Regions from separate parts of the Mucilaginibacter robiniae genome, predicted to be linked through region 2. Evidence: riboswitches for the same ligand, from Rfam matches in the RefSeq annotation. Region 2 holds a riboswitch; the other holds the start of a gene.

Region 1 (4,440 bases), 2.3 Mb from region 2:
GCTCTACTCCCAAAACTGCTGAGCCGCTATGTTTAGGCACGTAAGGGATTTGTCCCTGATAAGGTGAGTTATCTGGTGGAGGCGTTACATCCAGCGCACGCTGGTAGGTGTAATTAAGGTTGACATGTAATAAGGTAGCGGCTCCAATTTGCCAGCCTGATTTGATACTTGCATCCAATCCGCGGATATCTACTAAACCCAGGTTCAGCATCGTCCACCGGAAAAGGTTGGTGGTAGGTATGGCAACAATCTTGTTTTTTACACGGTTGTAGTAGGCATCAGTAGTAATCAACAATTGTTGCAGAATGCCTATAGGTATCGTTTTATTGTAAGTAAAACCTACATCATATTGCGTAGTATATTCCGGCTTCAGACTGGTATTGCCAATTAAGGTATAATACAAATCATTAAAAGTCGGCATTCGGAAAGTGTGCTTGTAAAAGGTTCGTATAGCAAAGTCAGAAGCCAAAGGCTGGTATATGGCTGATAAAGAAGGCGACAACACCTGCCGGTTGGCTGCACCCTCATACAACTTTACTTTTTCATTAATAAAAGTACCTAACAGCGTACCTTGTATTTTTAGCCAGCTTAAATGATAATCTGCCGATAGAGCGGTGAGTGTTGTATATCGGGTAGGATAAACAAAGCGATACAAATCATTATCCAGCTTGCGTAACTGGCTCCATTGCACATCGCCCGAAAAATCTACATCTAATTGCGGCGTAACATGAAAAAGGTTGGCTGCTGACAGGTAAGCATTTTGTTGCTGATAGTGGTTGTCTAGGTAACCTTGCAGGTTGGCATAGTGTGGGTTCAGATAGCGGGTATCATCCAATGCATACTTGCCGTTCAGCAGAAGACTATACCATGAGGCTATATTTTTTTGATAAGTAGCTTGTGTAAAGTAGTTGCCATCCCATTGGCGTTCGTCATAATCAAACCGGTTTTTTACAATCGCCCCGGGCAGTCCGCGGTCGGAGTGATACAGGTACGCTTTTACCAACCAGGTACTGCTATCTGCCAGCGTACCGTTCAAACTGGCTTCTGCTCTGATAGCGCTAATGTCGGCATTGTGTCGTACCGCAGTGGTGTCGTAAGTGCCATTTGTTTCCCTGAATTTATACCGGCCATTAGCTTGTATCCATTCGACGCTTATAGTGCTGGAAGTTTTTGCTGATAACTTTTGCTGCCACAATATGGCCGGGTTAAACAACCCGAACGAGCCCACTTTCAAAGTGGTTTTGATATGCGTGTGCTCATCAGTTGCAAAGTGTGGCTGTTTAGTTTGCAGGTATAAAGAACTAGCTACCGAAAATGCCTGAGCTGGCTGAAAAATGGCACTCTTCTGCCCATTGTATAACTCAATAGCTTCAATGTTATCTAACGAGAATTTACTTAAATCTACTTGCCCATTTTGCGCGTTGCTGATGGGGAGACCATCATAAAACACGCCAGTGTGGTTAGTGCCCAGGCTACGTACATCTACAGTTTTCAATCCGCCTATACCGCCATAATCTTTCAGTTCGGCCCCGGTAAAGTAACGCAGGGCATCAGCTACCGAAAAGCTGTTCAGACGCTCTAGTTCTGTACCTTTAAGTATTTGTACAGGTGTAGGCGATGCGGCCCGAATATCGGGTTTGATGGCACGTACGCGCACTTCCTGTAGTTGATTATTTTTCAACGTGTCTTTCACCGTCGGTAATATTTGGGCCGAAGCCTGAGGGCAGCAACAAGCCCCTGCGGCAAAAAACGTCAGCAGCCTCCAAAAAGTTACACAATGGCCTGTGCGCTTATAGTGCGCGTAAAGCACAGCTAATTTCATGTGTTGTGAGCAGTTACCCACAGCAGCCCGAATTTTGTACACCAACAATGAAATACACGAAAAGTAATTTATTCCAGCTTCAATCCACGAAAGCTATGAATTATAAAGTGCCTGAGGCAGGTATTCTGACTTGCTCCCCTGGGTTCGTCTTCCCGTGTGCTTGCCGCATACAGTGACTACAGAATGAACCTTAGTTAAAAGAGCTTACAGCTGCGGGACAGTTCCGGACTTACACCAGATTCCCTTTTAATTCCGAGCATGTGCCGGAAACCAAAAGCGGTGCAAAGATAAAATTTTATTACTTAAAAGCCGATTAACTTATGGGTATAGCAATTAATTAAAAAGTATTATTTGCCATTTTATCGTCATAAGCAGAATGTAACATTAGTGTAACGAAACTGATGGAATGTATTTGTCGTAATCAGAATACGGTACAACAATCTTTGATCTTTAATTCCCGAACCGGGTATTTTCTTCCGGAACTCCCGTCAATTGAAATCTCAGTTAAGCTACCAGCGTAAACCTTTATCCTGATTTATTTAGAATTACTTGTTGCTTCTGTCGTTTTGAAAAAAATTATTGTATTTACGTGGCTTGTTGTGCTGTTCGGCGCAGTTGCTTCTATATTGTGGTACAACCAATATAAATACAGTTTGCCTACGCCGGTACCTGATCATTATGTTCCTGTTAAAAATGGTACAGCTATAAACTTAGGGTTTCAATTTAGTTTTGAAAATCATAAGCCTGTATTGCTGCATTTCTTCAATCCGGATTGCCCTTGTTCCAAGTTCAATATTAAACACGTAAAAGAATTAATTACACAATACGGTAACCAGGTAAACTTTGCCGTAGTGTTACTGACCGATAAATATTATACCCCTGCCCAAGTAAAGCAGAAGTATGATTTGCATATCCCGGTTGTTGTAGCGCCACAACTGGCAATAGCTTGCGGCGTATATTCAACTCCGCAGGCGGCTATTCTGAATAGCAGCAGACAACTTTACTACCGGGGTAATTACAATAACAGCCGTTACTGTACCGATAGCCAAACCGCTTACGCGCGCATAGCGCTCGAAAACTTGCTAAAACAACACGATCCGATCCGATTCAGCCTGTTTGCTACCCGTGCTTATGGGTGTAGCTTGCCAGGTTGTAAATTATAACCTATATATGCCGCACCGTCAAAATACCGAATACCAATTACAAAAGCTACAAATGGAGCAGGAGGTAAAACAACGCTCCGATAAATTCATTAACTACTTTCTGGCAGGCTGCTTTGTTATGGGCTTGGTTTTTGCCTGGTTTTATGATACTTGGTTTATTGCTTTAACTTTAAGCGGTATATCATTGTTGGCCTATTACTCAGTTAAGGGGTTCATGCCCGAGTCAGACTGGTATCAATACGTATTAAGTGGCATTCTTGGTATTTTTTTGGCGCAATTCATTTACCAGATGCATGGTATGTTCGAGATGCACTTTTTTGCTTTCATTGGTAGTGCTGTGCTTATTACCTATCAGAAATGGAAGCTGCAAATACCTTTGCTCATTGTAGTGGGTATTCATCATGCCACTTTTGCTTATCTGCAAGATATAGGCGTACCGCACGTTTATTTTACACAGTTATCTTATTTTGACCTGCAAACGCTGATTATACACTTGTTTTTTACTACAGTCATATTTTTTATATGTGGTTTATGGGCTTACCAGCTGCATGTTTATGGTAAAAAACAAATTATTCAGGCTTGGCAAGTTTCTGAAATGCAGAAGGAAGTGGAAATGCACGAAGAGCGCGAGCGGAATGCGGAAAAGTTGCTGCAGTTAAATCAAGATTTAATAATAAAAAACCAGCAGCTGGATGTAGCCCGTAAAGAAGCTGAAAAAGCAAATCAGGCCAAGAGCGTTTTTTTAGCTACCATGAGCCATGAAATACGAACCCCGATGAACGGGGTGATTGGTATGTCGGCTCTGCTGGCTGAAACGCCGCTTACTGATAACCAGCGTATGTACACCGAGACGATAACTACCTGCGGTGAAAACCTGCTGGGTGTTATCAATAACATACTCGACTTCTCAAAAATTGAAGCCGGCAACCTGGAACTGGAACAAGAAGAATTTAACTTGCGCCAAAGCATTGAAGAAGTGCTGGATATTTTTGCTACTAAAACCGCCCAAATAGGTATCGAACTGGCTTATCATATACAAGAAGGCACTCCCTTGCAGATTATTGGTGATAAAGTTCGTTTACAACAGATATTAACCAACTTGGTGGGCAATGCGGTAAAATTTACCGCACAAGGGGAGGTAATTGTTAAAGTGACAACCATGGGGCTGAATAAGCAGGATAAACACATAATTAACTTTGCTATTCATGATACTGGCATTGGTATACCGCCCCATAAACTGGAAAAATTATTTAAGCCTTTTAGCCAAGTCGATTCTTCAACTACCCGCAAGTATGGCGGTACTGGCTTAGGGCTGGTAATCTCGAAAAAGCTGGTTACTTTAATGGATGGTGAAATTGTAGTAAGCAGTACGCCACATGTAGGTTCTGTGTTCAGCTTTACTATTGCTGCACAAAAAAGCCTGAATGTAGAACAGCCTTACCAGCCCTACAATTT
Region 2 (4,440 bases):
GATTCAAGCTGATCAGCATTCGGCGACTCGGAAGGAAGGCTTACCCGTTGTCTAATCAAGTATTCAGTGTAGCGAGGTCTCAAATCTCCTAGCTCATTTTCATTAGTTATCTCTTCGTATCTACCGTTAATTACTACACACCTCCAATGATTTGCGTCTCTGATTTCATCCACTTCCAAACAAACAGATGTATGTTTGCGCATCAAATCAATTTTCAAACCCTCCAGTGAGTAACATAAAACGGCATTCTCTTCATAATGGTAATGAATAGGTACTACATAAACTTTAGTTCCGTCGGTACAACCAATACGTGCCAGAAAGTTACTTTTTAAAACTTCTTGAATTTCGGTATCATTAAGTGTTCTTAACATGTTTTCTCCATTTAATTATTAATTGAACAGGATTTGCTAACTATATAAGCCAGTAAACCCTGTTCTGTATTGCTAATTAAATTTGATCGTTTTCTGTTGTTTAAAGAATGTTCTTAATCACAATACCGTATGATAACCATCATACGAATTTACTTATCAGATTCACATAATATATTTAAGTAATTATATATTAATAAGTTAAGTAATATTATACAATATACAAATCACACCTAATGTAATTAGCAGGTCCTATTTAATTTAAGTTTAAAATATTTATAGGGTTCATCCGTCTTTAACTACTGCACTTGCATGCACGTATTTATATGAAACAACGTATTGCTTATATTACACTTATTTGGATTTTAACTGATCTTTACTTTTTCCAAGCTGTTCATACTCTATCCAACAATGCTCTTATAGTATATGGTTATTGGCTAATCGACCTGATACTGGTTGGTGGTATTTTTTACGTAAGCCGTGGGCAACGTATGCGTCAGCACCCTCGGTTAGTTTCGGTGTTAATGGCATTGATGTTACTGGCTGTTGTACCCAAAATATTTGGTTCAACCGTGCTATTGTTGGAAGATATTACCAGACTATTTCGTGGCTTTCCGCCAAGAAGTTATTGGGTTAGTTTAACAACAGTAGTTATTGCTGCTATCCCGTTCTTCGCTTTACTTTTTGGTCTTACGCAAGGACGACATCATTACCAAGTACTTCGTGAAACGTTGGAGTTTGACGACTTGCCGGATGCATTTGATGGTTTTACCATTACCCAGCTTTCAGATATACATTCGGGAAGTTTTACCAGCGAAAAAGGTGTAGGAAAAGGATTAGCCTTAGTTAATGCACAAAAGAGTGACATCATTTTATTTACAGGCGATTTGGTAAACAACAAAGCTTCTGAAATGGACCGATGGATCCCTGCTTTTGCCAAACTTCAGGCATCCTATGGTAAATACTCGGTGTTAGGCAACCATGATTATGGCGATTATGTACAATGGGAAAACCTTGGTGATAAACAAGCTAACCTAAACCAGCTTAAAAAAATACACGAGGAAATTGGTTTCAATTTGCTCCTGAATGAAGCTACACAGATTAAAAAAGACGGACAAGCTATAACATTAGTAGGCGTAGAAAACTGGGGTAAAGGCTTTCATCAATATGGTGATTTGAAAAAGGCCACCGCAAATGTAGCAGACAGTGCCTTTAAAATACTCCTCTCTCATGATCCTACCCATTGGGAAGCGGTTACACTAAAGCACCATCAACCGGTTCATTTAACACTGGCTGGGCACACACATGGTATGCAGTTCGGTATCGAGTTTTTAGGTTTGAAATGGAGCCCGGCGAAATATATTTACCGGAACTGGGCTGGGTTATACAAACAAAACAACCAATACCTGTATGTAAACCGGGGTTTTGGCTTTTTAGGTTTTAAAGGTCGCGTAGGTATCTGGCCAGAAATTACAGTGATTACATTAAAAAAGAAACACATTAAATGAATATCACAATCCACTTATACGTAACAAGTTAAATTACCAACCTCATGTATAACTAAGCATTAAATTTAAGTACAAGCTTGTATTTACCGAAGATAGATTATTGTGTTCCTGTTAAATGATTAGTTAAAATGATATTGCAATCTGTTATCTTTGTGCTAACGTTCTTTACAAGAATAAATCTTCCAGCAGCAAAGGTTTTCGGCGAGAGTCGGAACGAAGAAGGAACCGTGTGCAAATCACGGGCTGTCGCGCAACTGTAAGTTTTACAATGAATAGCAAATAGCATGAGGTAATTTAATTTTCCAAACTGCTATCAGCATTCATTACTGTTAAGCACATGCCACTGTTAGCTATTAGCTTATGGGAAGGCGCTTAATGGAAAACGAGCCAGGAGACTTGCCTATGCTGTTTTAAGACCGATGCTTTCGCGATTGAAGCAGTAGTCCATGGACAAACATGAATGTCATGAACACAAGGGAAGAGTTGCGCCCGATTGTACTGGCTTTCTATTGTTTATTTCTACCCTATTTTCCCGAAAGTGTACCAAAAACGTAAGGAGCATTAATTATCTATTAATGTTTAACCAAAAGTTTTATGCGTATGCTTAAAAACAACCTCGGCTACCCCAGAGTGGGCAGCCACCGACAATTAAAAAAAGCCTGTGAACAATACTGGGCAGGCAAAATTGACAAAGGCGAACTACACCAAGTTGCCCGGAAAATCAAAGAAGAAAACTGGCAGTTACAGATAGATGCCGGCATTGACCTGATTCCATGTAATGATTTCAGTTACTATGATCAGGTACTGGACATGAGCTTGCTATTAGGTGTCATACCTACCCGTTACACTCAGGTAGTATCTAGCGTAAAAGAAAATGACGAGCTTGACCTCTATTTTGCTATGGCTCGTGGCTACCAGAAAGATGGGCTGGATGTTACAGCCATGGAAATGACCAAATGGTTTGATACCAACTACCACTACATTGTGCCTGAGTTTACAGCTAACCAAGAGTTTCGTGTATTTTCAGAAAAGCTTTATGCCGAGTTTAACTACGCACATCAGTACTGCGGCAAAGCAGCTAAACCCGTAATTATTGGTCCGGTATCTTACCTGCTTTTGGGTAAAGAAAAAGAAGAAGGATTTGAACGGATTGATCTTATCAAAAAGCTGGTTCCGGTTTATGTAGAAATCATCAACCGGCTGAAAGCATTAGGTGCCGAATGGGTGCAGCTTGATGAACCTTATTTAGCGTTAGACCTAAGCAAGAAAGAGAAAGAAGCATTTGCCTATGCGTACCAAGCCATCAGCAATCGTATTAGCGGCATCAAAATTTTGGTAGCTACATACTTTGATGCATTGCTGGATAATACTCATCTGGCAGTTAATTTACCTATAGCAGCCTTGCATATTGATTTAGTACGTGCTCCTGGTCAGTTGGATGAAGTACTGGCACTAATTCCTGAAAGATTATCATTATCGTTAGGCGTAGTAGATGGTCGTAATGTTTGGAAAAATAATTATCAGCAATCGTTAGAATTGGTTAACCAAGCAACTGCTGCTATTGGAAGCGACAGGATCATGATTGCGCCATCTTGTTCTTTATTACATTCTCCTTATGATCTTGATCTGGAAACCCAATTGGATTACGGTTTGAAAAACTGGATGGCGTTTGCCAAACAAAAGTTAACAGAAGTAAAAGAGTTATTCGATATCAGCCAAGGAAATACAACTTCATTACAAGCTAATCAGCAAGCTCTTGATACTCGCAGCTCATCAAAATTAGTGCATAAAGAAGTGGTGAAGCAACGCGTGGCTGATATTACTGATACGGATGCTCAAAGAGGGAGTGCCTTTGCTATACGCCAACAATTACAACAAAAGCGTTTTCAACTACCTTTATTTCCAACTACAACAATTGGTTCTTTCCCGCAAACAGATGATATACGCAAGCTAAGAGCTAAGTTAAAAAAGGGCGAGATTACACAAGCAGAGTACGAGCAGGCTATTGAACAAGCTACTATAGATACCATTCGCTTACAGGAAGAAATTGGCTTGGATGTTCTGGTACATGGCGAGTTTGAGCGTAATGATATGGTAGAGTATTTCGGCGAGCAATTAGAGGGTTATTTGTTCACCCAAAACGGCTGGGTACAAAGTTATGGTAGCCGCTGTGTAAAACCACCGGTTATTTACGGTGATGTAAGCCGCCCTAAAGATATGACGGTGCGTTGGAGCAGCTTTGCTGCTGCACAAACTGAAAAGCACATGAAAGGCATGCTAACAGGACCTATCACCATATTACAATGGTCATTTGTACGTGACGATCAGCCAAGATCAGTTACTGCCAACCAAATTGCCTTAGCTATACGTGACGAAGTAGTAGCGCTTGAACAAGCTGGTATCGGCATTATTCAAATTGATGAGCCTGCTATTCGTGAAGGATTACCGTTGCGTAAAGCCAACTGGCCAACTTACTTGGATTGGGCAATTAAGGCTTTCCGTATTTCGGCCAGTGGTGTGCAGAATGAAACACAGATTCATACCCATATGTGCTACAGTGAATT

What was found. Region 2 has a riboswitch for cobalamin ahead of metE (5-methyltetrahydropteroyltriglutamate--homocysteine S-methyltransferase). Riboswitches for the same ligand answer to the same signal wherever they lie in the genome.
Region 1: it holds a riboswitch for cobalamin, as region 2 does, so the genes downstream of both, HH214_RS11475 (TonB-dependent receptor) here and metE (5-methyltetrahydropteroyltriglutamate--homocysteine S-methyltransferase) in region 2, are expected to answer to the same signal.

What each region holds. Positions count from the first base shown of each region.
Region 1 covers NZ_CP051682.1:2,567,757-2,572,196, forward strand. The annotation lists gene HH214_RS11475 (TonB-dependent receptor) at 1-1,822, opposite strand, end outside; cobalamin riboswitch at 1,921-2,112, opposite strand; gene HH214_RS11480 (DUF6436 domain-containing protein) at 2,389-2,985, shown strand; gene HH214_RS11485 (response regulator) at 2,993-4,440, shown strand, end outside.
Region 2 covers NZ_CP051682.1:4,844,799-4,849,238, forward strand. The annotation lists gene HH214_RS21205 (pyridoxamine 5'-phosphate oxidase family protein) at 1-371, opposite strand, end outside; gene HH214_RS21210 (metallophosphoesterase) at 695-1,876, shown strand; cobalamin riboswitch at 2,052-2,294, shown strand; gene metE (5-methyltetrahydropteroyltriglutamate--homocysteine S-methyltransferase) at 2,477-4,440, shown strand, end outside.